DNA from 3 places in the Micromonospora maris AB-18-032 genome. Region 1 is predicted to be linked to each of the others. Evidence: riboswitches for the same ligand, from Rfam matches in the RefSeq annotation. Region 1 holds a riboswitch; each other region holds the start of a gene.
What was found. Region 1 has a riboswitch for S-adenosylmethionine ahead of VAB18032_RS17780 (ABC transporter substrate-binding protein). Riboswitches for the same ligand answer to the same signal wherever they lie in the genome.
Positions count from the first base shown of each region.

Region 2: linked by a shared signal. The riboswitch ahead of VAB18032_RS11685 (aminotransferase class V-fold PLP-dependent enzyme) and the one ahead of VAB18032_RS17780 (ABC transporter substrate-binding protein) in region 1 are both predicted to bind S-adenosylmethionine.
Region 3: linked by a shared signal. The riboswitch ahead of thrC (threonine synthase) and the one ahead of VAB18032_RS17780 (ABC transporter substrate-binding protein) in region 1 are both predicted to bind S-adenosylmethionine.

Region 1 covers NC_015434.1:4,012,117-4,022,047, reverse strand. Annotated here, with positions in the region: gene VAB18032_RS17785 (amino acid ABC transporter permease) at 1-541, opposite strand, end outside; gene VAB18032_RS17780 (ABC transporter substrate-binding protein) at 577-1,437, opposite strand; SAM riboswitch class IV at 1,721-1,833, opposite strand; gene VAB18032_RS17770 (urease subunit gamma) at 2,245-2,547, shown strand; gene VAB18032_RS17765 (urease subunit beta) at 2,544-2,873, shown strand; gene VAB18032_RS17760 (urease subunit alpha) at 2,870-4,573, shown strand; gene VAB18032_RS17755 (urease accessory protein UreF) at 4,573-5,277, shown strand; gene ureG (urease accessory protein UreG) at 5,267-6,022, shown strand; gene VAB18032_RS17745 (urease accessory protein UreD) at 6,022-6,819, shown strand; gene VAB18032_RS30175 (DUF6968 family protein) at 6,803-7,150, shown strand; gene VAB18032_RS17735 (SAM-dependent methyltransferase) at 7,211-7,957, shown strand; gene VAB18032_RS17730 (hypothetical protein) at 8,070-8,390, opposite strand; gene VAB18032_RS17725 (MarR family winged helix-turn-helix transcriptional regulator) at 8,661-9,110, opposite strand; gene VAB18032_RS17720 (substrate-binding domain-containing protein) at 9,208-9,931, shown strand, end outside.
Region 2 covers NC_015434.1:2,559,323-2,569,253, reverse strand. Annotated here, with positions in the region: gene VAB18032_RS11730 (ABC transporter permease) at 1-277, shown strand, start outside; gene VAB18032_RS11725 (ABC transporter permease) at 274-1,125, shown strand; gene VAB18032_RS11720 (dipeptide ABC transporter ATP-binding protein) at 1,115-2,734, shown strand; gene VAB18032_RS11715 (cytochrome P450) at 2,731-3,918, shown strand; gene VAB18032_RS11710 (ferredoxin) at 3,890-4,132, shown strand; gene ssuE (NADPH-dependent FMN reductase) at 4,133-4,711, opposite strand; gene VAB18032_RS11700 (thioesterase II family protein) at 4,836-5,732, shown strand; gene VAB18032_RS11695 (zinc-binding dehydrogenase) at 5,631-6,539, opposite strand; gene VAB18032_RS11690 (TetR/AcrR family transcriptional regulator) at 6,630-7,223, shown strand; gene VAB18032_RS11685 (aminotransferase class V-fold PLP-dependent enzyme) at 7,403-8,638, opposite strand; SAM riboswitch class IV at 8,687-8,807, opposite strand; gene VAB18032_RS31660 (hypothetical protein) at 9,188-9,487, shown strand; gene VAB18032_RS11675 (ABC transporter permease) at 9,840-9,931, shown strand, end outside.
Region 3 covers NC_015434.1:6,158,371-6,168,301, forward strand. Annotated here, with positions in the region: gene VAB18032_RS27315 (GNAT family N-acetyltransferase) at 1-356, shown strand, start outside; gene paaN (phenylacetic acid degradation protein PaaN) at 504-2,180, opposite strand; gene VAB18032_RS27325 (GNAT family N-acetyltransferase) at 2,233-3,249, opposite strand; gene VAB18032_RS27330 (GNAT family N-acetyltransferase) at 3,297-4,313, opposite strand; gene thrC (threonine synthase) at 4,618-5,904, opposite strand; SAM riboswitch class I at 5,914-6,049, opposite strand; gene VAB18032_RS27340 (DoxX family protein) at 6,231-6,680, opposite strand; gene VAB18032_RS27345 (DUF4232 domain-containing protein) at 6,944-7,651, shown strand; gene VAB18032_RS27350 (ABC transporter permease) at 7,725-8,642, opposite strand; gene VAB18032_RS27355 (alpha/beta fold hydrolase) at 8,642-9,931, opposite strand, start outside.

The DNA.
Region 1 (9,931 bases):
GGCCGAGGAAGTAGACCAGGCTGGAGTCCTTGATCAGGGCGATCAGCTGGTTCACCCAGGCCGGCAGGATCCGCCGGATGCCCTGCGGAATGATCACCCGGCGCATCGCCTCGCCCCAGGAGAAGCCGAGCGCGCGGGCCGCCTCCAGCTGGGTGGCCTCCACCGACTGGATGCCGGAGCGGAAGATCTCCCCGATGTACGCCGACGCGATCAGCGACAGCGCCAGGATGCCCAGCGGGTACGGGTTGGGCCCCCACACCTGCATGCCGAGCGGGGCCAGGCCGACCCCGATCAGCAGGATCGTCGCCGCGGCCGGCAGGCCCCGGAAGACGTCGGTGTAGACCCGTGCCGGCCACCGCAGCCAGCGGGTTCGCGAGATGCCCGCGACGGCCAGCACGATGCCCAGCGCCGAGCCGAGCAGGGCGGCGGTGACCGCCAGGATCAGCGTGTTCGGCAACCCGACAGTGATCATTTCGGGTAGCGCCTCGCGCATCGACTCCCAGTCGAAGAACGTCTCCCACAGGGTGCGCAACGGATCCACGGGTCAACCTCCGCCCTGCTAGCTGGTCGTACCGGTCAGGAAGCGGCCGAGGGGGCCGCCGACGGGACGGTCACGGTGCCGCTGCCGGGAGCGAAGTCGGCCGGGATCGCCCGACCCGGGTAGTACTGCTCGTTGAGCCGGGTCCAGGTGCCGTCGGCGATGACCTCGTCGAGGGCCTTGTTCAGCGCCTCGCGCAGCGCGTCGTTGCCCTTGGCGAAGGCGTACGCCGTCGGGGCCGGGCTGAGTTCCTTCGCCGCCACGGTGATCTTGCCGCCGCTGTCGGCGGCGGTCTTCTCACCGATCTCGGCCGGGGAGATCCAGGCGTCCGCGGTGCCCGCCTTGAGCTGGTTGAGCGCGCTGTTGTAGTCGGGCACCCGTACCGGGTCGAGGCCCTTGGTGGTGGCGTAGTCGTCCTGGACGGTGCCCTGCACGACCACCACCCGCTTGCCGGCCAGCTCGTCGAAGCTGCTCAGGGTCGAGCCGGCGGGCACGTTGAGACCGAGGTAGCCGAAGTCGTAGCCGTTGCCGAAGTCGACTGTCTTCTTCCGCGCCTCGGTGATGGTGATCGAGGAACTGCCGATGTCGAACTTGCGGTTGTTGACCTGGGCGAGCAGGCCGGAGAAGTCGGTGCCGACGAACTCGACCTTCAGCCCGAGCTTGTCGGCGGCGGCGACCAGCAGATCGTTGTCGAAGCCGGTGAACTTGCCGTCCTTGAGGTACACGTTCGGCGGCGCGTCGGTGAGCGTGCCGGCCCGCAGCACCCCCGGCTGGAGCAGGTTGTACGGGTTGTCGGCCTCGCCGGCCGAGTCCGAACCGCAGGCGGTAAGCGTGACGGCGGTGAGGACTGCGGCGACGCCGACAGCGGCGGCCCGGGTCAGGGCAGGAACGATTCGCACAGGTGTCTCCTGGATGAACGACGGCGGGCACGGACGTGCCGCACCGACGGTCCGTCGTGCGACGGACCGCTGGGATGAACCGATGGCAGAGGGGGAGTTGATCAGGTCACCCGAGGCCCGCAGGCTCGGCGACCGGCAGCGACGCGGTCAGCTACACGCGGCGCTGCAGACCCGCATCATGTCGACGTGGCGACGTTGGGTCAGATCGAGGCAGGCCGCCACGGGAGCGGATCGACTGCGGTACGACATGGGTCTCCCTCAAGGTCGTGATGACCTGGAAACCAGGCCACGCTTGCACCGGTGGTTGCACCGGTGCCTGGTCCTCACCCGGGGCACCCCTGCGCGGACGAGGGTTGCCGGCCAGCAAGCCGGGGCTTCACGCTGGCACTCATGACCTGCGGCCGAGGCTAGCAGCAGGGGACGGGTCGGCGTCCACTCGATATGACGGCCCTCACGCTCTGGTCATCTCCGGTGGTGCGGCAGGTAGGCGCACCGTGACGTGGAGCCCGCCGGTGGGGCGGCGGCTGACGTACGGGCCAGGGCCGGTCGACACGAGCAGCCTGGGCCGCGATGTGGGCCGCCCATTGCCACCATCCGCGTGATCCCTTACGGTCGGCTCAGCGGTGGGCGGTGCGGTCCGCATCCGAGAAGACACCGTCGGTGCCTCGCCAGGTGGGCCGGGAGGGTGGAACTCCCGAGGCCCGCACACGTGGCGGGACCCGACGGGCGAGCCCCGAACCGTGGGACGGCGCGTCGAGGCGTCGCAGCCGGCGGTCGACGGGCGCGGACACCCACCGGGAGCCACCCTTGTATCTCACTCCCCATGAGCAGGATCGTCTGCTCGTCCACGTGGCGGCCGACGTCGCCCGGCGCCGCCGCGAACGCGGCCTGCGCCTGAACTATCCCGAAGCCGTCGCGGTGATCACCGCCTTCCTGCTCGAAGGTGCCCGCGACGGGCGCTCCGTGGTCGACCTGATGTCCGCCGGCCGTACCGTGCTGACCCGCGAGGACGTCCAGGACGGCATCCCCGAGCTGCTGGGGGAGGTGCAGGTGGAGGCGACGTTCCCGGACGGCACCAAGTTGGTGACGGTGCACCACCCGATCCCGTGATCCCGGGGGAGATCCTGCTGGCCGCCGACCCGGTGGAGATCAACGCCGGGCGGCCGGTGACCACGCTGCTGGTGGTCAACACCGGCGACCGGCCGGTGCAGGTCGGCTCGCACTACCACTTCGCCGAGGCCAACCCCGCGCTGGACTTCGACCGGGACATCGCCTGGGGGCAGCGGCTGGCCGTACCGGCGGGCACCTCGGTGCGTTTCGAACCGGGGGTGAGCCGCAGTGTCGACCTGGTGCCGTTGGCCGGTGCCCGGATCGTGCCCGGCCTGCGCGGCGAGTGCGGCGGGGCACTGGACGCCGAGCCGGGAGGAGCGGCATGAGCATCGTCGAGCGGAACCGCTACGCCGCGCTGTACGGGCCGACCACGGGTGACCGGATCCGGTTGGCCGACACGAACCTGCTCATCCAGGTCGAACACGACCACTGCGTCGGCGGCGACGAGGCGGTCTTCGGTGGCGGCAAGGTGATCCGCGAGTCGATGGGTCAGTCCCGGGCCACCCGGGCCGAGGGCGCGCTGGACACCGTCATCACCGGTGCTGTGGTGCTCGACCACTGGGGTGTGGTCAAGGCCGATGTGGGGCTGCGCGACGGACGGATCGTGGCGCTGGGCCGGGCCGGCAACCCGGACACCATGGACGGGGTGCACCCCGACCTGGTGATCGGCCCGGCCACCGAGGTCATCGCCGGCAACGGCCGCATCCTCACCGCCGGGGCGGTCGACACCCACGTGCACTTCATCTGCCCGCAGATCGTCACCGAGGCCCTCGCCGGCGGGGTCACCACCCTGGTCGGCGGTGGCACCGGGCCGGCCGAGGGCACCCGCGCCACCACCGTCACCCCGAACGCCTGGCACCTGGCCCGGATGCACGAGGCCCTCGACACGTTCCCGGTCAACGTGCTGCTGCTCGGCAAGGGCAACACGGTCTCCACCGAGGCGCTGTGGGAGCAGCTGCGGGCCGGGGCTGGCGGGTTCAAGCTGCACGAGGACTGGGGCACCACCCCGGCCGCCATCGACGCCTGCCTGCGGGTCGCGGACGCCTCGGGCGTGCAGGTGTCCATCCACACCGACACCCTCAACGAGGCCGGGTTCGTCGCGGACACGCTGCGGGCGATCGGCGGGCGGGCCATCCACTCGTACCACACCGAGGGGGCCGGGGGTGGGCACGCGCCGGACATCATCACCGTCGCCGGGGAACCGAACGTGCTGCCGTCGTCGACCAACCCGACCCGCCCGTACACCCGCAACACCCTCGCCGAGCACCTCGACATGCTGATGGTCTGTCACCACCTGAACCCGGCCGTACCGGAGGACCTGGCCTTCGCCGAGAGCCGGATCCGGCCGTCCACCATGGCCGCCGAGGACCTGCTGCACGACCTCGGGGCGATCTCCATCATCGGCTCGGACTCGCAGGCCATGGGCCGGGTCGGGGAGGTCGTGCTGCGCACCTGGCAGAGCGCGCACGTGATGAAGGCCCGGGTGGGGGCGCTGCCGGGTGACGGCGCCGCCGACAACCACCGGGCCCGGCGGTACGTGGCGAAGTACACCATCTGCGCGGCGATGGCCAACGGCCTCGACCACGAGATCGGGTCGGTGGAGCCGGGAAAGCTCGCCGACCTGGTGCTCTGGGAGCCGGCCTTCTTCGGCGTACGACCGCACCTGGTCATCAAGGGCGGCATGATCGCGTACGCCCAGATGGGCGATGCGAACGCCTCGATCCCGACTCCGCAGCCGATGCTGCCGCGGCCGATGTTCGGCGCCCACGGCGGTGCGGCGGCGGTGACCAGCCTGGCGTTCGTGGCCCCGGCGGCGCTGGAGGCCGGGCTGCGTCTCGACGTACGCCGCCGGGTGGTGCCGGTGGCCGACGTGCGTTCGCGTGGCAAGGCGGACCTGCCGGAGAACAACGCCCTGCCGCGCATCGAGGTCGACCCGGACACCTTCACCGTCCGCATCGACGGCGAGGTGGTCGAGCCGGATCCGGTGACCGAACTGCCCATGGCCCAGCGGTACTTCCTGTTCTGATGGCCGCAACGACGATTGCGCTGCTGGTCGCCGACGGGCGGTTCCCGGCCGGGGCGCACGCCCACTCGTCCGGTCTGGAGGCGGCCGTCGCGGCCGGACGGGTGACCGACCTGGCCACGCTTGACGAGTACCTGCGCGGCCGGCTGACCACCGCCGGCCTGGTCGCGGCGGCATTCGCGGCAGCCGCCCGCCAGGCGGCCGGCCTGCCGCCGAGATCGGATGGTGTCCACGATCGACGGTTGACGCTCGCCCAGCTCGACGCGGAACTGGATGCCCGTACGGCCTCGCCGGCGCAGCGGGCGGTGTCCCGTCGGCAGGGCCGTGCGCTGCTGCGGGCCGGTCGGGAGATCTGGCCCGCCGCGACCTTCGACGACCTGCCCGCCACACCGGGCGGCCCGCACCAACCGCTCGCGCTCGGTCTGGTCGGGGCCGCCGCCGGCCTCGATGCGGCACAGGTCGCCACGGTCGCCGTGCACGCCACGGTGACCGGGTCGGCAAGCGCCGCCGTACGCCTGCTCGGGCTCGATCCGTACCAGGTGCAGGCCCTGCTGGTGCGGCTCGCCGACGCCTGCGACGCGACCGCGACCCGCGCGGCGCGGGCCGCCGAACTACCACCGCGGCGGCTGCCCGCCGCCGCCGCGCCACTGGCCGACATCCACGCCGAAGCTCATGCCACCTGGGAGGTGCGTCTCTTTGCGTCCTGACATCACGCACGACGAGTCTGTTCCCCACACCCACCCCGAACCGGGGGTCGACCCGCACGCCCCGCTGCCCACCGCCGTCCGGGCGCTGCGGGTCGGCATCGGTGGCCCGGTCGGCTCGGGCAAGACCGCCCTGGTCGCCGCGCTGTGCCGGGCGTTCGCCGACGAACTGCGTCTCGGTGTGGTGACCAACGACATCTACACCACCGAGGACGCCGACTTCCTCAAGCGGGCCGGGGTGCTCGACCCGGCCCGGATCCGGGCGGTGGAGACCGGCTGCTGCCCGCACACCGCCATCCGTGACGACATCGGCGCGAACCTCGACGCGGTCGACGAACTGGCCGAGGCGCTGGGCCCGCTGGACCTGGTGCTTGTCGAGAGCGGCGGCGACAACCTGACCGCGACCTTCAGCCGCGGGCTGGTCGACCGGCAGATCTTCGTGGTCGACGTGGCCGGCGGGGACAAGGTGCCACGCAAGGGTGGTCCGGGGGTGACCGCCGCCGACCTGTTGGTGATCAACAAGACGGATCTGGCGCCGATGGTCGGCGCGGACCTGTCCGTGATGGACCGCGACGCCCGGGCCCGGCGCGGCAGCCTGCCCACGGTGTTCCAGTCCATCACCGAGGATCCCCTCGCCACCCAGGTCGCCGCGTGGATCCGGCACGAACTGGCCCACCACCGCGCCACCGGCCTCGAATCCGGGCCCAGCGCCGGCACCCGGGCGGCGGTTCCCGCCGGGCAGGCCTGATGCGGGCCACCGCCTGGCTGGTGGCCCGTGCCGACCGGCACGGCCGCACCACCCTGGCCGAGCTGCGCGGCGAGAGCCCTCTGCTGCTGCGCCAGGTCCCCGGCCCGGGCGGTGGCGTCACGGTGTACGTCGTCGGCGGTGCGGCCGGTCCGCTCGCCGGCGACGACCTGCGGCTCGACGTCGAGGTCGGCCCGGGTGCGGTGGTACGCGTCCAGACGGTCGCCGCCTCCATCGCGCTGCCGGGCCGCCCCGGCGCGGTCTCCCGGATGCTGCTGCGGGCGACCGTCGCGGCGGAGGCCGTCCTGCACTGGCTGCCGGAGCAACTGGTCGCCGCGGCCGGCTGCGCGCACATCGCCGACGCCCAGGTGGAGGTCGCCGAAGGCGGCACCCTGCACTGGCGGGACGAGTTGATCTGCGGCCGGCACCGCGAGCAGCCGGGTCACGCCGAGATCAACACCTGGGTGGACCTGGCAGGTCGGCCGCTGTTGCGCCAGTCGTTGACGGTCGGCCCCCAGGCACCCGGCTGGGCCGGCCCGGCGGTCCTCGGTGGCGCACCGGCAACCGGCTCGCTGCTGGTTCTCGACCCCACCCGACCCCCCGAGTCGCCGGTGGTACGCGGCACCCTGGCCCGGCTGCCGCTGGCCGGCGGACCGGCGACCCTGTGGACCGCCACCGCGCCCGACGCACACACTTTGCGGTCGTATCTTGAGCCGGACAATCCTGCGAATAGCCTCACTGCTACGGCCGGGCGGGATTCGGCCGGGGGAGGGGAGCGCGAGGTTGTCCGGACTGGGTGAGGTCGTCGCCGAGCGACGCATCGTGGTCATCGACCCCGAAGGTGTCACTTCGGAGCTGGTGGTCCGCCTCGGGAAGCCGGATCCGGATCCGTTGTCGCACCACGGCGACTGGGGCTGCCCGTTCCAGGTCGAAGGGCTGGGTGAGGATTCGGTGCAGACCGCATACGGAGTGGACTCCCTCCAAGCGCTGCTGCTGGCCGCGTACCGGGTCCGGCTGCTGCTGGCCGAACATGCCGAGCAGACCTCGGCCCGGCTGGACTGGCTGGGACAGCCGGACTTCGGCCTGCGTGTCGACCCAGGCCCGGCCGGGCCGCCCGCCAGCCCGGGTTGACCGGCCGGTCCCCGGTAATCCGGTTGGCCCCGATGCCGCCGGTGGCTAGCGTGCCGGTGCATGGACCTGCCGCGACAATTCGTCATCCGCGAGGGTGACCTGCGCATCCTCAACCCCTTCGACGCGGAGAAGCTGGCCACCCTGGGGCGGGCGCTGAAACTCGCCCCGGGCACCTCGATCCTCGACCTGTGCAGCGGAAAGGGTGAGCTGCTCTGCACCTGGGCCCGCGACCACGGGGTGGTCGGCACCGGCGTGGACATCAGCACCGCCTTCACCGCCGCCGCCCGGCAGCGAGCCACCGAACTGGGGGTGGCGGAACAGGTCCGCTTCGTGCACGGAGACGCCGCCGCGTACGAGGGCGAGGCACTGGTCGACGTGGCGGCCTGTGTCGGTGCCACCTGGATCGGCGACGGTGTTCCCGGCACCCTGGAGATCCTGGCCCGGCGGCTACGGCCCGGCGGGATGGCGCTGGTCGGTGAGCCGTACTGGCGGATCGAGCCACCGGACCAGGCGACCGTCGAGGGCTGCGACATCACCAACCGGGACGACTTCCAGGACCTGCCCGGCCTGGTCGGGCTCTTCGGTGAGCAGGGCTGGGACCTGGTCGAGATGGTGCTGGCCGACCAGGACAGCTGGGACCGCTACGCGGCGGCCCACTGGCTCAACCTGCGCCGCTGGCTGGACGACAACCCGGACGACCCGCTCGCCGGCGAACTGCGGCAGGAGTTGACCGAGGATCCGTTGCGCCACGTGCGCTATCGCCGCGACCATCTGGGCTGGGGCGTCTTCGCCCTGATCCGCCGCTGATCCGCCGTGACTGCGGCGATCGCTGCCACGGCGGCATCAGGTGCCGGCACCGACCGCCAGCCCGGCTTCGTCGTCGGTGGCAAGCCACCGACGCCTTCGTCTGACGGTCACCTCACCCAGGCGGCTGGCCGGGGACCGAGGGAGACGAACGGTGCCGTCGCGTGCGCAGCCAGCTCCTGATCCCGTACACGCATGCAACGGTCAGAAGGAGGAGGGCCGGCCAGATCAGGTGCACCCAGATGCCGCCGAGCAGGAACGCGGCACCGAGCAGGGCCTGACCGCCACTCTCCATCAGCACCAGCCGGCTGTCCCTGCCGCTGTGATCACGGGCCTCTGAACCACCGCGAAGCAGCAAGGTGGCGCCGCGCCACAGGCCGAGCCCTCCGGACATCAGGAGTAGCCAGCCTCCCAGCAACGTCAGCCAGCTTGGCATCCGTGGCTCCCTCGTCGTTCCTGCCGCCCCGACAGCGGGCAACGAATCGCCCCCCCCACCCCCACCCCCACCCACCCCCGCCCTCGCCCGCCCCACCCCCGCCCCCGCGATCTTGCACTTTTGGTCCCGACGAAAGCCTCATAAGGCCGCATATCGGCGACCGTAAGTGCAAGATCGCGGGGGCGGGGCGCGGGTGGGGGTGAGGGCGGGGCGCGGGCGAGGGCGGGGGCGGGGTGGGGATCGCCTGGCGGGGCGGGTGGGGTGGGTGGGTTAGGCGGGGGCGGGGGTGGGGTGGGGGTGGGGGGTCAGGCGGGTGATGAGGGCGGTCAGGTGGGTGGCGAGGGTGATGTCGTCCACTGTGCTGAGTGCGGCCAGGTTGGTCTGGATCAGCATGGAGAGGCGTTCGTGCTCGCGGCGGCCTCGGGCGGTCAGGTAGGCCCGGATACGGCGGCGGTCGATCGGGTCGACCCGACGGAAGACCAGGTTGCGGTCGACGAGTTGGTCGACCAGCTTGGTCAGGGTGCCCGGCGGCAGGGACGCCTCGGCGGCCACTTCGCTCATCGGATGGCCCAGGCCGTCGGCCAGCAGGCAGAGCACCCGCCAGGCCTCAATGCTGAGCGCCTCGTCGGCCAGCAGCCCGCCGACCCGGCGGGAGAGCAGCCGTTCGGCGCGGGTGAGCAGGGGCAGCAGGTCGGCTGCGGAGCCGGGATGGTCTGACATGGCACTCCCGCCTTGGGGTTGCCGCGTCATCGTACCGAGACGTCCCGCTTGTTGGGGAGCTCTGGTCACCAGGATCGGCGGCGGTCACCATGTGTTCATGTCCGGGCCGGCGGCGGGGATCGGGAGTCCGCGGGCGGCGCAGAGCGTCGCCGCCGGGACGTCCTGGCTCACCGTCGACCGAGGCGTGGTCAGTATCGCGTTGGTGTACCCGATGCGCGGGCCGGCCGGCATGTTCGGCCCGAGCTGCGAGCTCTGCGCCCAACTCGCCGTCGAGGAGGTCAACGGCCGTGGCGGGGTGCTCGGTCGGGAGCTGCGACTGGTGCCGGTGGACGGTGGGGCGCCGCCGGCCGAGGTGGCCGCCGAGGTCGAGGCGCTGGTGTCGGTCGGTGCGGTGCAGGGCGTCACCGGTTGGCACATCTCCTCGGTCCGTCAGGCGGTGGCACCGCGCATCGCGCACCGGGTGCCGTACGTCTACACCGCCCTGTACGAGGGCGGTGAGCGTACCGAAGGGGTCTTCCTGACCAGCGAGACCCCGGATGCCCAGCTGTTGCCGGCGATGCGGGTGCTCGCCACCGACGTGGGGGTGCGGCGCTGGTTCGTGGTCGGCAACGACTACGTCTGGCCCCGGCGGACCACGCAGGCCGCCTACCGGTACGCGCAGCGCACTGGCGGCCGGGTGGTCGGGCATCATTTCCTGCCGCTGGAGACCCACGACTACGCCGAGGTGTTGCGGCGCATCGAGCGCAGCGACGCCGACGCGGTGCTGATGCTGCTGGTCGGTGCGGACGCGGTGCGCTTCAACCGGGCGTTCGCCCGTTCCG
Region 2 (9,931 bases), 1.5 Mb from region 1:
CCTGCGGCTGCGGCACGCCGCGCGGCACGCCCTCATCCCGGTGCTCACCCTGTCCGGTTGGATCCTGGGGGCGCTGCTCAGCGGCGCGGTCGTGGTGGAGACGCTGTTCAGCCGGCCGGGCCTCGGGCGCACGCTGGTCACCGCCATCCTCGGCCGCGACCTGCCGGTGGTGATCGGCGTGGTGGTGGTCGCCGCCGCGCTGTTCACCGTGATCAACCTGGTCGTCGACCTGCTGTACCGCGTCGTCGACCCCCGGCTGCGGGAGTGGGCGGCATGACGACCGTCCTCACCCCGGTCACCGCGCCGGTGGCCCGTGCCCGTCCCGCCCTGGTGCTGGCCTGGGTCGGGCTCGGGTTGCTCGCCCTGGCCGCCGCCTGGCCCGCGCTGCTCGCCACCGCCGCGCCGGACACGGTCGACCCCGCCTCGGCGCTCGCGCCGATCAGCCCGCACCACCCGTTCGGCACCGACCAGCTCGGGCGTGACGTCTACAGCCGGGTGGTGTACGGCACCCGCATGTCGCTGCTCATCGGGCTCGGCGCGACCACGCTGGCCGTGACCGCAGGCGCGCTGCTCGGGGTGCTGGCCGCCGCCGCCGGGCGAGCCGTCGACGAACTGTTCATGCGGATCACCGACATCCTGTTGGCGTTCCCGGGACTGCTGCTGGCGCTGCTGGTGATCGCCGTGCTCGGTCCGGGCGCGGTGAACACCACCATCGCCCTGGCCTGCGCCGCCGTACCCGGCTACGTGCGCCTGGCCCGGGGGCAGGCGCTGGTGGTCCGCCGGTCGGGCTACGTGTCGGCGGCGGTGGTGATGGGCCGGTCCCGGGTCGGGATCTTCTTCGGTCACGTGCTGCCGAACGCGCTGCCGCCGGTGCTCGCCTTCGCGGCGGTGGACGTCGGTACGGCGCTGATGGCCAGCGCCTCGCTGAGCTTCCTCGGCCTGGGCGCGCAGCCACCCGCGCCGGAGTGGGGCTCGATGCTCGCCGAGGGACGGGACTACCTGGACAGCACCTGGGGGCTGACGGTGTTTCCCGGCCTGGTGGTCACCGCCGCGGTGATCGCCTGCTACGTCGTCGGCGCCGACCTGCGCGCCCGGTTCGAGGGACGGGGCACCGGTGGACGATGAGGTCGTGTCCGTCGCCGGGCTGCACGTGACGTACCGCGTCGGCCGCGCCGAGGTGTTCGCCGTGCGCGGGGTGGACTTCCACCTGCGCGCCGGGGAGTGCCTGGCCATCGTGGGCGAATCCGGGTCGGGCAAGAGCACGGTGGCTCGCGCGTTGGTCGGCCTCACCGGACCCGGCGCACGGCTGCGCAGCGACCGGCTCGTGGTGTCCGGCCAGGAACTCAGCAGGCTGGGCGACCGCGAGTGGCGGCGGATACGTGGCGCCCAGGTGGGGCTGGTGTTGCAGGACGCGCTCACCGCGCTGGATCCACTGCGTACCGTCGGCGCCGAGGTCGCCGAGGCGGCGCGCAACCACGGTCTGGTCCGTCGGGGTGAGGTGGCGCGACGGGTCCACCGACTGCTCACCGACGTCCAGGTGCCGCAGCCCGAGCTGCGTGCCCGGCAGTACCCGCAGCAGCTCTCCGGTGGTCTGCGCCAACGCGCGCTGATCGCCGCCGCGATGGCCGCGGATCCGCCGGTGCTGGTGGCCGACGAGCCCACCACCGCGCTGGACGTCACCCTGCAGGCCAAGCTGCTCGACCTGCTGGCGGCACGCAAGGCAGCCGGCACCGCCGTGCTGCTGATCAGTCACGACCTGTCCGTGGTGGCCCGGCTCGCCGACCGGGTCGCGGTGATGCGCGACGGAGAGTTCGTGGAGACCGGCTGCACGACCGACGTGCTGCGCGCGCCGGAGCACCCGTACACCCGGCAGTTGCTCGCGGCCACACCCTCCGCGCACGCCCGCGGCGCCCGACTGGCCGGGCCGCGCAGCACACCGGCGCGAACCCGTACGCCGCGTCCGTCCGGTGTCCTGGCGCGGGTCCGGGAGGTCTCCAAGACGTTCCGCGGGCCGGGCGGGGCACGGCTCGCGGCCGTGTCGGAGGTGTCGTTCTCACTTTCGGCCGGTGAGATCCTCGGCGTGGTCGGCGAGTCGGGCTCGGGCAAGAGCACCCTCGCGCATCTGCTGCTCGGGCTCCTCGAACCGGACACCGGCACCATCGAGCTGTTCGGGCAGCCCTGGTCGGGGGTGCCGGAGGCGCGGCGGCAGCGGGGCCGCGTGCAGTGGGTGCAGCAGGACCCGCTCGGCTCGTTCGACCCGCGCTACCGGGTGGGACGGCTGATCGCCGAGGCGGGGGTCGACCGGGCCCGGGTCCGCGAGCTGCTCGACCAGGTCGGTCTCGACCCGGCCATGGCCGACCGGCACCCGCGCACATTGTCCGGCGGGCAGCGGCAGCGGGTCGCCATCGCCCGCGCGCTCGCCCGCGACCCGGAGGTCATCGTGTGCGACGAACCGGTCTCCGCGCTGGACGTCTCGGTGCAGGCACAGATCCTGGACCTCTTCGCCGACATCCGCGCCGACCTGGGTACCGCGCTGGTGCTGATCAGCCACGACCTCGCGGTGGTGCACCACGTGGCGGACCGGGTCCTGGTGATGCGGGCCGGGACGGTCGTGGAGAGCGGGCCGGTGACCGAGGTCTTCGCCCGGCCGACGCACCCCTACACCGCGCAGCTCATCGCCGCCCTCCCCCGGCCGGGGGACGCCTACGCCGCCTACCCCGAAGGAGTCGCATGATCGAGATCCCGTCTGCGGCGACCGCGTCGCCGCAGTATCCGCAGCGGCGCGCCTGCCCCTATCGTCCGGCAGGGGGTTACGAGCGGCCGGTGACCCGCGTACGGCTGTACGACGGCCGGCCGGCGTGGCTGGTCACCGGCCACGAGACGGCACGGCAGGTGCTGCTGGACGCCGCGACCTTCTCCTCCGACCGGCAGCACCCCGCGTTCCCGGCGCTCGCCGCGCGGTTCGAGGCCGCCCGCGCGGTCCGCAACTTCATCGGGATGGACCCGCCCGAGCACACGGCGCAGCGGCGCATGCTCATCTCCGGTTTCACCGCCAAGCGGGTGGCCACACTCCGGCCGGCCATCACCGAGATCGTGGACTCCCTCCTCGACGAGGTGGTTCGGCGCGGGCCCGGAGTGGACCTCGTTGCGACCTTCACGCTCCCGGTGCCGTCGGTCGTGATCTGCCGCCTACTCGGCGTCCCGTACGCCGACCACGAGTTCTTCGAGCACCAGTCCCGGCGCATCGCGGCGGGCACCTCGACGGCCGCCGAGAGCGCGGACGCCTTCGGCCAACTGAAGCGCTATCTGCTCGGTCTGATCGAAACGAAGGGCAGAGGCGGCGAGGACATGCTCGACGTGCTCGTCGACGAGCAGGTGGCCACCGGCACAGTCACGACCCCTGACCTGGTCGACCTGGCACTGTTGCTGCTCGTGGCGGGGCACGAGACCACGGCCAGCACGTTGGCGCTCGGAGTGGCTCTCCTGCTGGAGCAGGACGGCGGCGCCGTCGCCGCCGACCCGACGCGAGTCGGCGCGGTGGTGGAGGAGATCCTGCGGCACACCGCCGTGGCCGACGGCGTGGCCCGCTTCGCCACCCGCGACACCGAGGTGGCCGGCGTCCGGATCGCCGCCGGCGACGCGGTGGTGGTCGCTCTCTCGGCGGCCAACCGGGACCCGGGCCCGTTCCCCGACCCGGACCGCTTCGACCCTCGTCGTGGCGGTCGCCAGCACGTGACCTTCGGGCACGGCCCCCACCAGTGCATCGGTGCGAACCTGGCCCGCGCCGAGTTGGAGATCGCCCTGTCCCGTCTGTTCACGCGGCTGCCGACGCTGGCGCTCGCGGTGCCCGTCGAGGAGCTGGGCGGCAAGGAGGCGGGGGGTGTGCAGGGTGTCCAACGCCTTCCGGTCACCTGGTGACCCGGTCCACGTCAACATCGACGCGGCACGGTGCGTCGGCGCCGGGCAGTGCGTGCGGACCGACCCGACGGTCTTCGGCCAGTCCGACGAGGGCACCGTCCGGCTGTTGCGCGGCAGCCTCCCCGGCTCCCTGCGGTCCGTGGTGACCGAGGCGGCGGCGCTGTGCCCGGCCCAGGCGATCACCGTGACCGGCACGGCCGATCCGCCCCACTGATCAGCGCATTCCCGGCCGCCCCGTGCCGTCCGGGGGCGCGCTGGTCACCGCGCGGTGCAGCGCCGCCGCGAACCGGTCGACGACCTCGCAGAGCGCGTCGGCGGCAGCCGGCGCGACGACAAGTGTGCCGTCGTCGCCGACGACCAGGTCGGTGTCGAGGGTGAACCAGCCGGGCAGGACGTGCCCCGCGCCCATCGCGGTCAGGACGGGACGCAGCGCGTAGTCGATGGCCAGCACATGGGCCCTGCTGCCACCGGTGGCCAGCGGCAGCACCGTCTTGCCCGCCAGGGCGTACTGCGGCAGCAGGTCGAACAGGCACTTCAACAGGCCGGAGTAGGCGGCCTTGTAGATCGGTGTGCCGATCACCAGCCCGTCGGCCTCCGCGACCAGCGCCGCCACGCCGGTGATCGCCGGGTGGCGTGGGTCGGCGCCGACCAGCACGTGCGCGGGCAGGGTCCGCACGTCCAGCGGGATCACCTCGTGCCCGTCGGCGACCAACTGCCGGTCGAGGTGACGAAGCAGGCCAGCGGTACGCGAGGTCGCCGACGGGCTGCCGGAGACGGAGAGCACGGTGGGCATGCCAGACCTCTCGTGATTGCCGGTTCCTGCGATCCTCGCCCAGCCGGCGTGAGCGCACATCCGAGAAACCACGTACGTCCGCGTGCTTGGTGTCGCTTTACCGGGGTGAGCCACGATGACGCCCATGGGGCGGACAGCGCGGGCGGGCACGCAACGATCGACCGGTTACCTGGACCGGACGCCGGATCCGGCGGACCGGGTGCGGCTGTTCTGTTTCCACCACGCCGGCGCCGCAGCGTCCACCTTCGCCGGCTGGGCGGAGGCGTTGCAGCCACGGGTCGCGGTCTACCCGGTGCAGCTGCCCGGCCGGGAGAACCGCGTGCGGGAGGCGCCCATCACCGATTTCGGCCGTCTGCTCGACGCCGTCGTGGACGCTGTCGAGCCGTCACTGGAACGTCCGTACGCTCTCTATGGACACAGCATGGGTGCGGCCCTGGCCGCCGCGGTGGCCCGACGGCAGGTCGAGCGGGGACGACCGCCGGTGGCGTTGTTCGTCGGCGGCTACCCGGACCCGCGCTGCGGGCCACCGCTCGCGGTGTCGGCGCTGTCCGACGACGAGGTCGCCGACCTGCTGGTGCGCATCGGGGGCATGTCCGAGGTGGTACGCCGGTATCCCGCGTGGGTGCGGACGGCGGTCCGGCTGCTGCGCGGCGACCTCGCGGCCCTGCACTCCCAGCCTCCGACCGGGCCCGATCCGGTGCCGGTGCCGGTGCGCGCCTACGTCGGCGACTCCGATCCGCTGGTGGGGCGCGCCGACGCGGTCGGGTGGGCGGCGTACACCTCGTCGTCGTTCCGGCTGCGGGTGCTGCCCGGCGGTCACCTGTTCCACCTCCGGTCGGGCGATCGGCTCCGGGCGGACATCGCGGCCTGCCTGGGCGAGCTGACCTCGCTGCCGGGCGGCAGGCCCGACGGTGGGGCGTCAGTCGATGTCGAGGACCGCCTTGCCGGCCACGCGGCGGCCGAGCAGCGCCTCGATCGCGTCGTCGACGCGCTTCCAGGAGTCCCGCCAGCCGACCGGTAGGGAGATGTCCCCGGCGGCCACGAAGGCCAGGAGGGTAGCCAGGTCGGCTCCGGGGCGGGAGGTGTCACCGAAGGACTGCAGACGCCGGGGTTCGCCCAATGCGAAGGTCGAGTTGGGCGCGAAGACGGCCGCCGCACCCGACGCCCAGCCGATGCTCTGGCAGATCCCGCCCGGCTTGAGCAGCGACCACGCGCGGGTGAGGTGGTCACCACCGACTGTCTCCACCACCACGTCGACCGGCTCGCGGACGTCGTCCAGCCCGACCACCACCTCGGCTGCGCCCAGGTCGCGCAGCCCCTCCCCCCGCGCCGGCGAGCCGACCGACGCCACCACCGTGGCTCCGCCGAGGCGGGCGAGTTGAACCGCCAGCCGTCCGACGCCTCCGGACGCGCCGGTGACCAGCACCCGACGGCCCAGCAGTGGGCCGGCGCCTCGCAGGGTCCGCAGGGCGGTGAGGCCCACCATCGGCAGGGCCGCCGTGGCGGCGAGATCGAGCCCGTCGGGGATCCGCGCCACGCTGTCGACGTCGAAGACGGCACGTTCGGCCCACGTTCCCGGACCGAAGGCGACCACCCGGTCGCCGACGGCCGGACCGCTGCCGTCCTCGGCGGCCCGCACGACGTAACCCGCGGCGTCGTAACCGAGCACCGTGCCGGCGGGCATCCCGGCACGGAAGCGGGCCTCGCCGAAGTTCACCGAGGACTGTCTCACCTCGACGAGCAACTGGCCGGGCGTCGGGACCGGCTCGGGCACCTCGGCCAAGCGGTGTCCCTCGGCGGTGTCGGGGGCGGCGATCAGGGCTTGCACGGTACGACCTCCAGAAACACGATCCGGACCAGCGGCCCGGTTGTCCCCGCTACCGTAAGTCCGACTCGTCCAATTTTCTGGGGAAATGCCATGACGACTGAACGCGCCGACGCGGCCCGCAACCGGGCGATGATCCTGCGCGCCACCGAGGATCTATTGACGTACCGCGAAGCTATGCCGATCTCCGTCGACTCGATCGCCGCCCGGGCGGGCGTCGGCAAAGGCACCGTCTTCCGCCGCTTCGGCAGCCGGTCCGGCCTGTTCCGGGAACTCCTCGCCGAACGCGCGACGCGAATCGGAGAGCAGATCAGCCACGGTCCACCACCGCTGGGGCCCGGAGCACCGCCCGGGGACCGGCTCCTGGCCTTCCTCGATGCACTGGCCGACCTCGCCGCGACCAACGCGACCCTCCTCGCCGCCCACGCAATGGCCTGCGCCGCCGGACGGCACGACGACCCCACCTACCGACGCTGGCACGAACACCTGCGCCAGCTCGTCGGGCAACTCCGCCCGGACCTCGACGCCGGATACGTCGCCCACGTCCTGCTCGGGGCATTCGACGCCGAACTGGTCCGCCGAACCATCGCCGACGGCGGCGGCGACCGGCTCCGCGCAGCCGTAAGGGCACTCGCACGGTGCCTGCTGCCACCCGGGCCCGAGCGATCATGCCGCCCGGGCCCGTAACGAGTGGTTGTGGCCCACGCCCGCCCGGTCCGACCTGCTCGACAATCCGCTCGGCAAGATCAGTGAACGGGGCTTGACCGGCTTTTGCGAACCTGTGGGCCGACGCCCGCGATCTCTACCAACTGCCCCCTTTCGAGGTCATCGGAGCCGGCACGCCCCCTGATAGAAGGCTCGCCGGTTCAGCGACGCGCTGCCGCCCGACTCGACGTCACGATCTCCCGCAACCCGCGCAGAAGCCGGTCGACGTGCGCGACGGTCGTACCGATGCCGATGCTGGCCCGGATCGCGTACCTGTCGGTCGGGCAGCCGAGCCGCTCGGCCGCGTCGGTCAGCAGTTTCCGGGCGAGCGGGTGGGCGCAGAACAACCCGTCGCGCACGCCGATACCGTGATCAGCGGCGAGCCGGTGGGCGACCTCCGTTGCTCGCTGCTCGGCGACGGCGAAGCTGACGATGCCGACCCGGTCGTGACCGACGTCGAACGTCCGCAGCTCTGCCACCCCGGGCAAGGCCGCGAGCCCGTCGCGCAACCGCTTCAGCAGATCCTGTTCGTGCGCCAGCACGGCCGGCGAGGCGGCGAGCGTGGCGCAGGCGGCGGCGAGCGCGACCGCGCCCAGCAAATTCGGTGTGCCGGCCTCATGCCGAGCGGGACCAACATGCCACTGCACCTCGGCCGCCTCGTCACCGACGTGCCTGGTGGCCCCGCCGCCGGCGAGATACGGGGCGGCGGCGTCGAGCCAGTCGGCCCGGCCGGCCAACACTCCTGCGCCGAACGGCGCGTACAGCTTGTGCCCGGACAGCGCCAGGTAGTCGATGCCGGCGTCGGTCATGGAGACCGGACGGTGCGGGGCCAACTGGGCGGCGTCGACGGCGATCCGCGCGCCGTGCCGGTGCGCGATCTCGGCGAGTTCGGCTATCGGCCAGACCTCTCCGGTGACGTTGGACGCGCCGGTGACCGCTACCAGCACGGGGCCGGCGCTGCGCAGGTCGGCCAGTGCGCGGGTGAGCCCGGACACCACCGCCGGCAGGTCCGCGGGCACCGGCAGGCAGTGCACCCGCGGCCAGGGCAAGAGGTTCGCATGGTGCTCGCCCGCCCAGGTCACCACGGTGGTGTGGGATGGCAGTGCCCGGGCGAGCAGGTTCATCGCGTCGGTGGTGTTCCGGGTGAAGATCACGTGGTCGTCGGGCCGGATGTCGAGGAAATCCGCCACGGTCTGGCGGGACTGCTCGTACGCCAGGGTGCAGCGACGTGACGCCGCGCCGGCACCCCGATGCACACTGGCGTACCAGGGCAGGAGTTCATTGACCGCATCGGCGGCGGCAGCGAGGCACGGTGCGGTAGCGGCGTAGTCGAGGTTGGCGTACGTGACGGTGGTGCCGTCGGAGAGACGGACAGGCAGATCCGCGCCGAGCACCACAGGAGCGATCGTGGGCACACTGGTCCTTCATGACGGTGGACCCGCACGGGTCCGCGCTTGCCTCTCCGGCGGACGCCGGCGGCCTGGTCCTCACCCGGAGGCACCCCACCGCGGACGCACGAGGGTTGCCGGCCAGCAGGCCGGGGCCTTGACGCTGACACTCATGACCGCCGCCGATATTGCCATACGGACCGGCCTTGCCGCCAGTACGCTTCGCGCACTATCCGACCCGGTGCAGGTACAGATAGCTGCCGCGCGCCGCACGGCAGTGATAAGCCACTCCGGCGTGCACATCTGCCTGGCGCGCACATCGAACGTGACCATAGTCGAGTGTCCTTTGTTCCCACTGACGTCACATGGATGGTTGTTATCGCCGTGTCGGTCCAGGCGGTCACGACGACAATGCCAGTTTCATCGTGGATAGCGGGCGCTCGGCGCCCCGGTCGATCGAGACCAGCGTGCCGTCGGGGATCGCATACGCCAGTCGAGCGGCCCGCGGTGCCAGGTTATGCCTGCGCAGCACGGTGTGTGCCGCACTTTGCGGTAGCAATGGAAAGCCACTGGCAGGAACGCAGGCGGCTCGGCGCACCGTCCTACTTCGTCATCCGAGACGAGCCGGACGCCCCTTCTTCGGCGGCAGCATTCCTTGTTGTCGACGTGGCGGAACATCTGGTCATCTTCATTCTGGTGCCCGTGTTCGTTGGCGCGATGATCGGCATCCTGGTCGCTGGGCTTCCGAACAGGTGGCACGTTCTTGCGTCTATCGTGACGCCGGCCGCGACCTCGACGGCCGGCGGGTCGTTGGTTGTCGCCACAACCTTCACCAACCACGTTTCGGCATTTCCCTGACCGATAATCGCCCGTCATCTCATTCTCGCGCTGCACATCAGCCGCCTCACCAGCCTCGGTCTCGCCCTGGACGACGTCGCTCGGATGCTCGAGTCGGAGGAGCGCGGCCAGGAGTCCCCCCACGGGCTACACGCGCCGGAGAACGAGCACCTCTCTCGCCGACCGGGCGGCCACCACGCTCAGGGGGTCTTCGCCACCCGCCCTGACACGCTCCTCGGCATCGACAACAGCTGGGCGGGACAGCCAAAGGCCGACGTGGTCCATGACTACGAAACAGCGTGGGTACGCAGCCGGCCGTCCCGCCCTGTGATCTCCGCTTGCCCATTACCTACTTTCACTATAGGAAAAGTGGGTGACCACCACAGTCTCCGCGTCACCCACCGCGGAAACCTCGATCGGTGCATCGACGGCCGCCCGGAGGGCTCTGGCACCCCGTGGCTGGCG
Region 3 (9,931 bases), 2.1 Mb from region 1:
GGATTCGTCAGACCTCGACCGGCCCCACAAATGCCCAGTTCGTCGCCGATCCGGGCGGCCGCCTGGTCGGCCACATAGGCGGCGTCGCCCACCCCACCGAGCGCGGGGTCACCCTGATCTACGCGGTCTACGTGACCCCGATGTGGCGCGGCACCGGCCTGCTCGCGGACCTGGTGACGGCGGTGGCAGCCTGGTCCCGAGCCGAACGGCGCGACAACCTCATGCTCGAAGTGGTGGTCGGCAACGACCGCGCCTACCGGGCGTATCAGCGACTGGGCTTCGTCGACACCGGCCTACGCGTCCCGCACCCCACCATCCCCACCCTCCGCGAACTGCAAATGCGCCGCCCCGCCTGACCACCACACCCACCGCACCCCACCTCACCCGGCATCGCCGGACGCAGCCCGACCGGCAGGGGTTCCGGGGCAGCCCGACCCGCGCAGGGATCAAGCCTGACCGCCCGGAGCGGGTCGGGCTGCCCCGGAACCCCCCACCGCAACCACCTACGACGAGTGCCGACGACTCTGCACGATCCGGAACCGGTTCGCCACGTACGCCCCGTCCGTCAACGCCGCATTGGCCGCCGCGTTCGCCCCACTGCCGTGGAAGTCGGAGAACGCCGCCGACTGGTTCACGAATACCCCGCCGGTGAGGTTGGCCGACAGGTGCACGCCGACCTCGATCGCGGCGTTCTCGGTGGCGGCGAGCACCGACTCGTCGGTGGAGTAGACCGCCGCCGTCAGGGCGCCCTTCTCCCCCACCGTCGAACGCAGGATCTCCAGGCTGTGTGCGGTGGAGTCGGTGGCGATGGCGAAGGAGATCGGCCCGAACCACTCCCGCGAGTAGGTCGCGGTGTCGCCCGCGTCCAGCTTGACGATCGTCGGCGTACGCACGACGGCGCCGGGGTAGGCCGGGTGCTCGACCGTACGGGACTCCAGCACCGGCTCGCCGACCTTGGTGACCTCGTCCAGCCGCTCCAGTACGCCGTCGTTGACGATCGCGCCGGTCAGCTCGACACCCCGGGCGGGGTCGGCGGTCAGCTTGCCGACGGCGGCGGCGATGCCGGCGGCCACCTCGTCGAAGCTCTTGTGCCCCTGGTCGGTGTCGATCCCGTCCCGGGGGATGAGGATGTTCTGCGAGGTGGTGCACATCTGGCCGCTGTAGAGGACGAGGGTGAAGCCGAGGTTGCGGCACATGCCGGCGAAGTCGTCGGTGGAGTCGATGACGACCGTGTTGAGGCCGGCCTTCTCCGTGTAGACGGCCGCCTGCCGGGCATTGGCTTCGAGCCAGTCGCCGTACTCGGTGGAACCGGTGAAGTCGACGATCTTGACAGCCGGGTGCAGGGCCAGCATGGTGGCCAGCTTCTCGTCGGCGGCCTCCGGGGCGAGCAGCACCAGGTTCGGGTCGAAGCCGGCCTCGGCGAGCACCTCGCGGGCGTACCGCACGGTGATGGCCAGCGGCAGCACGGCGCGCGGGTGCGGCTTGACGACCACCGGGTTGCCGGTGACCAGGGAGGCGAACAGACCCGGGTACGAGTTCCAGGTCGGGAAGGTGTTGCAGCCGATGACCAGGCCGACGCCGCGCGGCACCACGTGGAAGGTCTTGGTCATCCGCAACGGGTCGCCCTTGCCGGCGGCCTTCTCCCAGCCGGCGGTGCCCGGGTGCCGGGTCATCTCGGCGTAGGAGTAGGCGATGGCCTCCAGGGCCCGGTCGAGGGCGTGCGCGCCACCGGCCTGGAAGGCCATCACGAACGCCTGACCGCTGGTGAACTGCACCGCGTTGGCCAGCTCGAAGACGTTCTTGTGCAGCCGGTCGAGAATCTCCAGGCAGACGCCCGCCCGGGTCTGCGGCCCGGCGTCGCGCCAGGCGGGCAGTGCGGCGGACGCGGCGGCGACCAGCTGGTCGGCGGTGGCGTGCGGGTAGGTCACGTTCAGCTCGACGCCGAACGGGCTGGTCTCGGTGGCGATCCACTTGCCGTCGGTGGGCTGGTCGAGCGGGAAGTTCCCGCCCAGGTACGCCTCGAAGGCGGCCTTGCCGTCGGCCGCCGCGGTCTCGCCGTACACCCGGGGGCTCGGTGATTCCGGGTAGGCGGACCAGTACCCGCGCTCCGTGATCGCGGTCAGCGCGCGGTTGAGAGTTTCGGCGTGCCTGTCGTAGTGGGGGTGCGGGGTGTCCGTCATGCCGCCATCATGCAACAGGAAGCCCCGCGATCAGTAGAGGGCTGTCACAAACTCAGAGGGTCAACTGCCAGTCCGCGGCGCTTTCGGCCACCCGGTAGCCGAGCTGTTCGTTGATGTTGACCATGTGGTCGTTGACCGCCGCGTTCCAGGTGTCGATCACTCGCAGCTCCGGTTCCTGCGCCAGCACCTGACGCAGGTTCTCGATCTTCACCAGCAGGCCGAGGCGGTGCCCACGGTGTGCCGGGTCGACGATTGTGATCTCCTGCGAGGCGTACCAGTTCGTGAACGGGCCGGTCTGGATCATCGTCCAGGCGACCAGCCGCCCGGTCTGCTCGTGCACCGCCCCCAGGTGGTAGCGCCGCCGACCGCGCAGCGCCTGGAACCGCTCGATCTCGCGGATCCGCGCGGCGTCCACCCGCTCCGCCTCCATGGCGAGATCGCCGGTAGGGGCATCGACGAGCAGCCGGGCCTCCAGCCGGGCCACGTCGGCCACGTACTCCTCCGGGGCCGCACCCTGCCACGCCACCGTGCGGTAGCCGGCCGCCCGGGACCGTGCCTGCTCGTGCAGCGCGGTGAGCGCGGCCTCGTCCAGCCCTGTGGTGTCCAGCCGGCGGCGCACCATCGGCAGGGCGGCCTGCGCGCCGACCGCCGCCGCGAACGCCGCACCGGGCGGCTGCCGGTCCTCTCCCGGCGGCACCCCGTCGACCTCTGCGATCAGGTGTTTGCGGCCGTGCCCGAGGGCCACCTCCCGGGCGTGGGCGAGCAGGGCTCGGCCCACCCCGCGCCGCCGGTGAGCCGGGTCGACGAAGAGTTCGACGAGGACGGTGCTGGTGTTGTCCAACTGCGGCAGGCGTAGCCACAGATATCCGACGGCCTCGCCGCCCCGTCGGGCCAACGCGCGATGGATCAGATTGCCGTACGGCGGATGGGCCGCCACCAGGCCGAACTCTGCGCGGTCACCGGCCGGCACGTCAGGCGTGTCGACCACCTGGGCCGCCGCGCGGATCCGGTACGCGTCGTCCAGCGCCGCCTCGTCGGAGGGGTCGAACGGGGCTACGGCGATATCCATGGCCGCGAGCCTGCCCGCCGCCGCCCGGCCCCGCCACCGGTTTTCCGTCACACCGTCAGCTGCCAGTTGCTCCACCTGTCCCGCACCTGGAAGCCGAGTTGCTCATTGATCGCGATCATGTGCTCGTTGCTGTCCGCGTTGAAGGTGTCGATGGCCTGGACGGCCGGCTCGTGGGCGAGCAGGTGACGCAGGTTTTCGATCTTGGCGAGCAGGCCGAGTCGATGCCCACGGTGCTCGGGGTCCACGATGGTGATCTGCTGGAAGGCGTGCCAGCCGGTGGATGCGCCGACGTCCAGCAACGTCCACGCGACAAGCCGCCCGGTCGCCTGATGGCGTACGCCCGCGTGGTAGCGCCGCCGGCCGCGGGCCGCCAGCGCCCGGTCGGTGCCGCGCACCCGCTCGGCGTCGATCTGCTCCGGCTCCCAGGCGAGATCACCCATCGGCGCGTCAGCAAGCAACCGACCGTCCAGGTACGCCACGTCGGCGAGGTGTTCCTCCGGCGTACCGCCCTGCCAGAACAGCAGCTCGTACCCGGCCGTCCGGGCCCGCGCCTCGGCCAGCAGCGCGTCGAGCCGCGCCTGGTCGAGGTGGCGGGTGTCGAGTCGCCGCCGCACGTCGACCAGGGCGTCCGTCGCGCCGACGGTGGTCGCGAAGGCGGTTGCCGGCGAGGGGCGGTCCGGCTGGCCGGGCAGGTGCGCGGCGCTCATCGTGCTCACCCGCACGCGTCCCCGCTCGCGCAGCACGTCGAGGCCCCGGTCGAGCAGCGCGCGCCCCACCCCCCGGCGACGGTACGCCGGATGCACGACCAGATCGGCGGAGGCGTTCTCGGTGTTGTCCAACTGCGGCAGGTCGAGCAGCAGATAGCCGACGGGCGCACCGTCTAGGTGGGCCAGCAGGTGCACCGCCACGTCGCCGGGCATCGGGTGCCGGATCATGCCGAAGAACCGTTGCCGGCAGCTGGGCAGGTCGGGCACGTCCACCGCCCAGGCGGCGGTGTCGATCTCGTACGCCTGCTCGATGGCGGTGTCGTCGCCGGCACCGAAGGGCGCGATGGTGAGGGTCATGTCGGCAGCCTGCGTGAGGGAAAGACGAACGGGCCAGCGAATTTCTCGCTGGCCCGTTCGGACGCTGGTCGGGAGGGTCGATCGCACAACGCCTCCGGCGTTGGGTCGTACAGACTGAAAGTCTACGGCGATACGCCCTCCCGCACGGAGCATCTTCCGCTGTGCGGTTCTTGCCGTCAAGTCCTCGTCGGCGTGTTTTCCGCATTTCTGAAGAAACGTGAATCCACTTCGATCACCGGCGATCCCGCTTGATCATTTACCGCTGGTCACAGCATTTCCGCTGATCATGTGCCCGATGGTCAACTCAGCCGAGCAGGCCGGCATCGCGGGCGGCCCGCAACGACGGCTTGATCCGATGGGTCGGCCCCACCTCGCCGGCCACCGCGTCGAGGGTCTTGAGCCCTTCGCCGGTGTTGAACACCACCGTCTCGGCGGTCGGATCCAACCGGCCGGACTCGACCAGCTTGCGCAGCACCGCCACGGTCACGCCACCGGCCGTCTCGGCGAAAACCCCTGTGGTACGCGCCAACAGCCGCACTCCGGCGCGGATCTCGTCGTCGTCGGCGTACTCCATCCAGCCGCCGGTGCGACGTACCGCCTCCAGCGCGTACAGACCGGCGGCCGGGTCGCCGATGTTGAGCGACTTGGCGATACCGGTCGGCTTGACCGGAGTGATGACGTCGCTGTCGGCGTGCAGGGCGGTGGCGATCGGGTTGCAGCCGGCCGACTGCGCGCCGAACACCTTCCAACCGCCCGCGGGCGCCTCGACCAGCCCGATCTCGACCAGTTCGGTGAATGCCTTGTCAATCTTGGTGAGCAGTTCACCGGAGGCCATCGGGACGACCACCTGGGCGGGAATCCGCCAACCGAGTTGTTCGGCCACCTCGTAGCCGAGCGTCTTGGAACCCTCCGCGTAGTACGGCCGGACATTGACGTTGACGAAGGCGGTGTCCTCGAACTCGTCGGTCTCCACCAGTTCACCGCAGAGCCGGTTCACGTCGTCGTAGGAGCCGTCGATGGCGACCAGTTCGCCGCCGTAGACGGCGGTGGTCACCACCTTGCCCTGTTCCAGGTCGCTGGGGATGAAGACCACCGAGGGGACGCCGACCCGGGCCGCGTGCGCGGCGACCGAGTTGGCCAGGTTGCCGGTGGAGGCGCAGGCGAACCGGGAGAAGCCGAGCGCCCGGGCGGCGGTCAGCGCCACCGACACCACGCGGTCCTTGAACGAGTGGGTGGGGTTGGCGCTGTCGTCCTTGACCCACAGCGGGGCGGTGATGCCCAACTCGGCGGCGAGCCGGTCGGCGGCGACAAGTGGGGTGAACCCCGGTTCCAGGGTGACCCGGGTGGTCGGGTCCTGACCGGCGGGCAGCAGGGCGGCGTACCGCCAGATGTTGCGCGGCCCGGCCTCGATCTGCTCCCGGGTGACGGCGGCGAGGGCAGCCGGGTCGTAGTCGACCTCCAGCGGGCCGAAACACTCGTAACAGGCGTGCTGGGCGGCGAGGGGGTAGCGGGCCGAACAGGCGCGACAGACCAGAGCGCGGGCCGGGCTGGTGGCGGTGTTGATGCCGGAGGGGGCGAGCGTCGACGTCATGTCGAAGTCCTCTCATCTTTCCCCGCATCGCACTCTGCGGCGGGGACGGAATTGGCACCTGCCCCGCCGGACGCTCAACGATGAGCGCGCGAGGTGGTTGCCGGGGCGTCGTCGGGCCGTATCCCTCAGCCCCTCTGGATGAGGTATGCAGTTGTGCTGCCGATTCTAGGCAGTAGCGCCGGGGCCGTCGCCTGACTGTCCCAGCTTGTGAGCGAGATCGCGGATTGCTCCGCAGGTCACACCCATTCCTGGATCGAGTGGCATCAGCGCCGCCGGATGACCACTCGATCCAGGTCCGAGCATGATCGCGACTCTCGCACGGAGGGTCAGGCCGGCACGGAGCTGCGTGCTTCTGCGTCGAGGGCGAGTTCCCGCCCGCCGCGCTGACCGAGCAGGTTGTCCAGCGCCCAGCTTCCCGGACCGAGGATCGCGATCAGCAGGAACGACCAGCAGAACATCACGGACAGCTCGCCGTGGTTGCGCAGCGGCAGCAGCGCCTCGGGCTGGTGGACCACGAAGTACGCGTACGCCATCGAGCCCGATGCCAGCAGCGCCGCGGGTCGGGTGAAGAGGCCGACCAGCACCAGCGCACCACAGAGCGCCTGGATCAGTGCGGCCCACCAGCCCGGCCACTGGCCGAGCGGCACAGGTTCACCGGTGCCCCGGTTACCGCCGAAGACGCCGAACAACGAGGCCAGGCCGTGACAGAGAAAGAGCAGGCCGACAACCATGCGGAACAGGGACAGTGCCGGCCCGCCGAACCGGTCGATACGCATTCGGATACCTCCGTAGTAGATCCGATGGGGGATCCAGAATGCGAGATGTATAGATTGTTGTCGATGCAATCTCTGACTGTGGGAACGCTCCCAAGCCATGCTAGCGGCTGGAACTTCCGGGCGCTGTCCCGTCACTCAGCGTCCAACCGGTTCGCGGAAGGCTCGCGCGACGGGAATCCCCTTATTGGGGCGGGTGTGCTCCTCGATCACGAATCCGGGACGTCGGGGCCACGCGCGGTATCGGGCGATGTGACGATGTCCCGATGTGCGGGATACGTAGGACAACTCCAGCAACGGCCACCAAGCGCCGGACCCGGCCGTATCGTCGGTCGGTCGGGGCGCTCGCGACGCTGGCCCTGCTCGCCGGGTGCGCCTCGACCCCCGACGCCGGCGACACCACCGCCGGCGCGACCGACGCCCCACCACCGGTCGCCACCCCGTCGACAGGTACGCCGCCGACCGCCGGCACCACCGCACCGGGCCCCTGCCCGGCCGAGGGGGTACGGATCAACTCCCTCGGGGTGAGCGCGGCGATGGGCCTGCGGGCGATGGGCCTGGAACTTGTCAACTGCGGCAGCCGCCCGTACCGGCTGCACGGCTATCCGCAGCTCCGGCTGCTGGACAGCGACGACAACCCGATCAAAGTCAGGGTGATCGCCGGGGCCAGAGGGATCACTTCGGGCTTCGACGACCCGCCCCGACCCCTGACGCTGGCGCCCGGCGAAGCCGCGGGCGCAGCGGTGCTCTGGCGCAACCTGGTCGACGACCCGACCGTGGTCGCCACCAACGCGCAGCGGCTGGAGGTCGCCCCGGCGGAGGGAGAGCCGACGCAGGAGGTCGCCGTCGAAGGGCCGATCGATCTCGGCAACACCAACCGGGTCGGCGTGAGCGCCTGGAAGAAGCAGCCCCCCACCTCGGCACTGCCGCCCGCCACCCCCCTCGCCCCGACCACGGTCCCACCGCAGCACTGACCCGCCGCGAGCTCCTGGTGCGACGACGTCCTGATACAGGGCGCACCGACCAGGAGCCTGCGGCGCGGCCGGGCTACGAGACGACGTCCTTGCGGGTGAAGCGCCAGAAGGCCAGCCCCCAGAAAGCGGTGGCGTAGCAGATCGCGGAGACGGCACCACGGACGATGTCGTCGGTCTGCACCGGTGTGGAGAGCAGCCCCAGCCAGGCAGTGCTGTAGTGGGTGGGTAGGAAGGACCGGATCGCGCCGAGCGCGGTGATCTGGTCCAGAATGCTGGACAGGATCCACAGCAGGACCGCACCACCCACCGCACCGAGTGCGGCGTCCGTGATCACCGAGAGCAGGAACGCCAGACCGGCGACGACCAGCAGCACCACCGCGAGGTAGCCGAGGACGGCGAGCAGCCGCAGCAGGCCCTCGCCCGGCTCCAACTGGGCGGCGACCGTGCTGCGCAGTGGCGACCAGCCGTACCGGAGGGTGCCGATGAGCAGGGCCGTGCCGGCGAGCAGCACCAGCGCCAACCCCGAGTAGGTCAACGCGACCAACAGCTTGATCGTCAGCAGCCGGGCCCGCGGCACCGGAATCGCCAGCAGGTAACGCAGGCTGCCCCAGCTCGCCTCACTGGCCACCGTGTCGCCGCAGAACAGCGCCACCACCACGACCAGCAGGAACGACGCGGACACGAAGATGGTGAACAGGGTGAAGTTCAACCCGCCGGAGGTGGCGAAGGAGACCAGGCTGCCGAACTCACCCCGGCCACTGTCGTCGTCCCCGGTGTCGAACTGGAAGGCGATCAGAATGATCAACGGCAGCAGCACCATGAAGCCGAGCGCCAGTTGGGTACGCCGCCGCGACGCCTGCCGCCGGAACTCCGCCGCGAACGGCAGGGTCCGCGAGGGCCGGTAACCGGCCCCGGCACCCGAGGCGGCCACCCCGGCGGCCGACGTGGGCTCGCCTCCGCCGCGCGTGGGTTCGACAGTCGATCCCGCCATCACCGGTCCCCGCTTCCCCGAGAGTTCTCCCCCACCAGGGCGAGGAAGGCGTCCTCCAGGCGGCGCCGAGGCACCACCCGGTCCACTCCGATCCCGGCCCGGACCAACTCGGCCACCACCTCGCTGCGGGCGGTGCCGTTCGTGTCGACCACCAGCTGCCCGTCGGTGTCGTCGAGCACCCGCACCCCGCCGAGATCGGCAAGCACCTCCCGGGCCGCCGCCGGATCACTCACCTCGAACAGCACGCTTGGCGAGTCACCGACGATCTCCTCGACCGGTCCGGAGGCGACGATCCGGCCCTTGTTGACCACCACGGCGTGGGTGCAGGTCTGCTCCACCTCGGCGAGCAGATGGCTGGAGACCAGCACCGCTCGCCCGTCGGTGGCGTAGCGCTGGAGCACCCGGCGCATCTCGGCGATCTGCGGCGGGTCCAGCCCGTCGGTGGGTTCGTCGAGCACCAGCAACTCGGGCAGGCCGAGCATGGCCTGGGCGATGGCCAGCCGCTGGCGCATGCCGTGGCTGTACTTGCGCACCTTGCGGTGCACCGACGAGCCGAGCCCGGCGATCTCCAACGCCTGGTCGAAGTGCGCGTCGGCCTCCGGTCGCCCGGTCGCCCGCCAGTACGCCTTCAGGTTCTCCAGCCCGGACAGGTGCGGCAGGAAGCCGGGTCCCTCGACCAGTGCGCCGATCCGCGAGAGCACCGGCGAGCCGGGGACCAGTCGGTGCCCGAAGACGTAGATCTCTCCGGCGGTCGGCTGGGTCAGCCCCATCAGCACCCGCAGGGTGGTGGTCTTGCCGGCACCGTTCGGCCCGAGCAGGCCGACCACCTGACCGGGGTGCACCTCGAAGTCCACCTCGGAGACGGCGACGAAGCCGTCGGCGTACTCCTTGCGCAGATGGCGCACGGCCAGCGGCGTGTCCGCGTACTCCGGGTGCACGGAGGTGTCCTGGCGGCGGTGCCGCAGGCGCAACAGGAGCACGAGCACGACGAGCCCGAGCACGATCGCGGCGAGCAGCCCGACCAGGATCCAGCGCCAGAGCACCGCCTCGGTGGGGATCGGCTCGGCGTCGACGGCGGGCAGGCTCACCGGGCCGGTGGCCGCGACCTGGTAGACGGTCGGCTCGACCGGGGTGGTGTACGCCTGGTCCGAGGTGGCCAGGACCAACCGGAGGCGATGCCCGGCCTCGACCCGGTGCACGATCGCCGGCAGGGTGACCGTCACCGGTGTGGCCTCGGCGACCTGGGTCGGCAGGCCGGTCAACCGGATCGGAGCGATCAGCCCACTCGG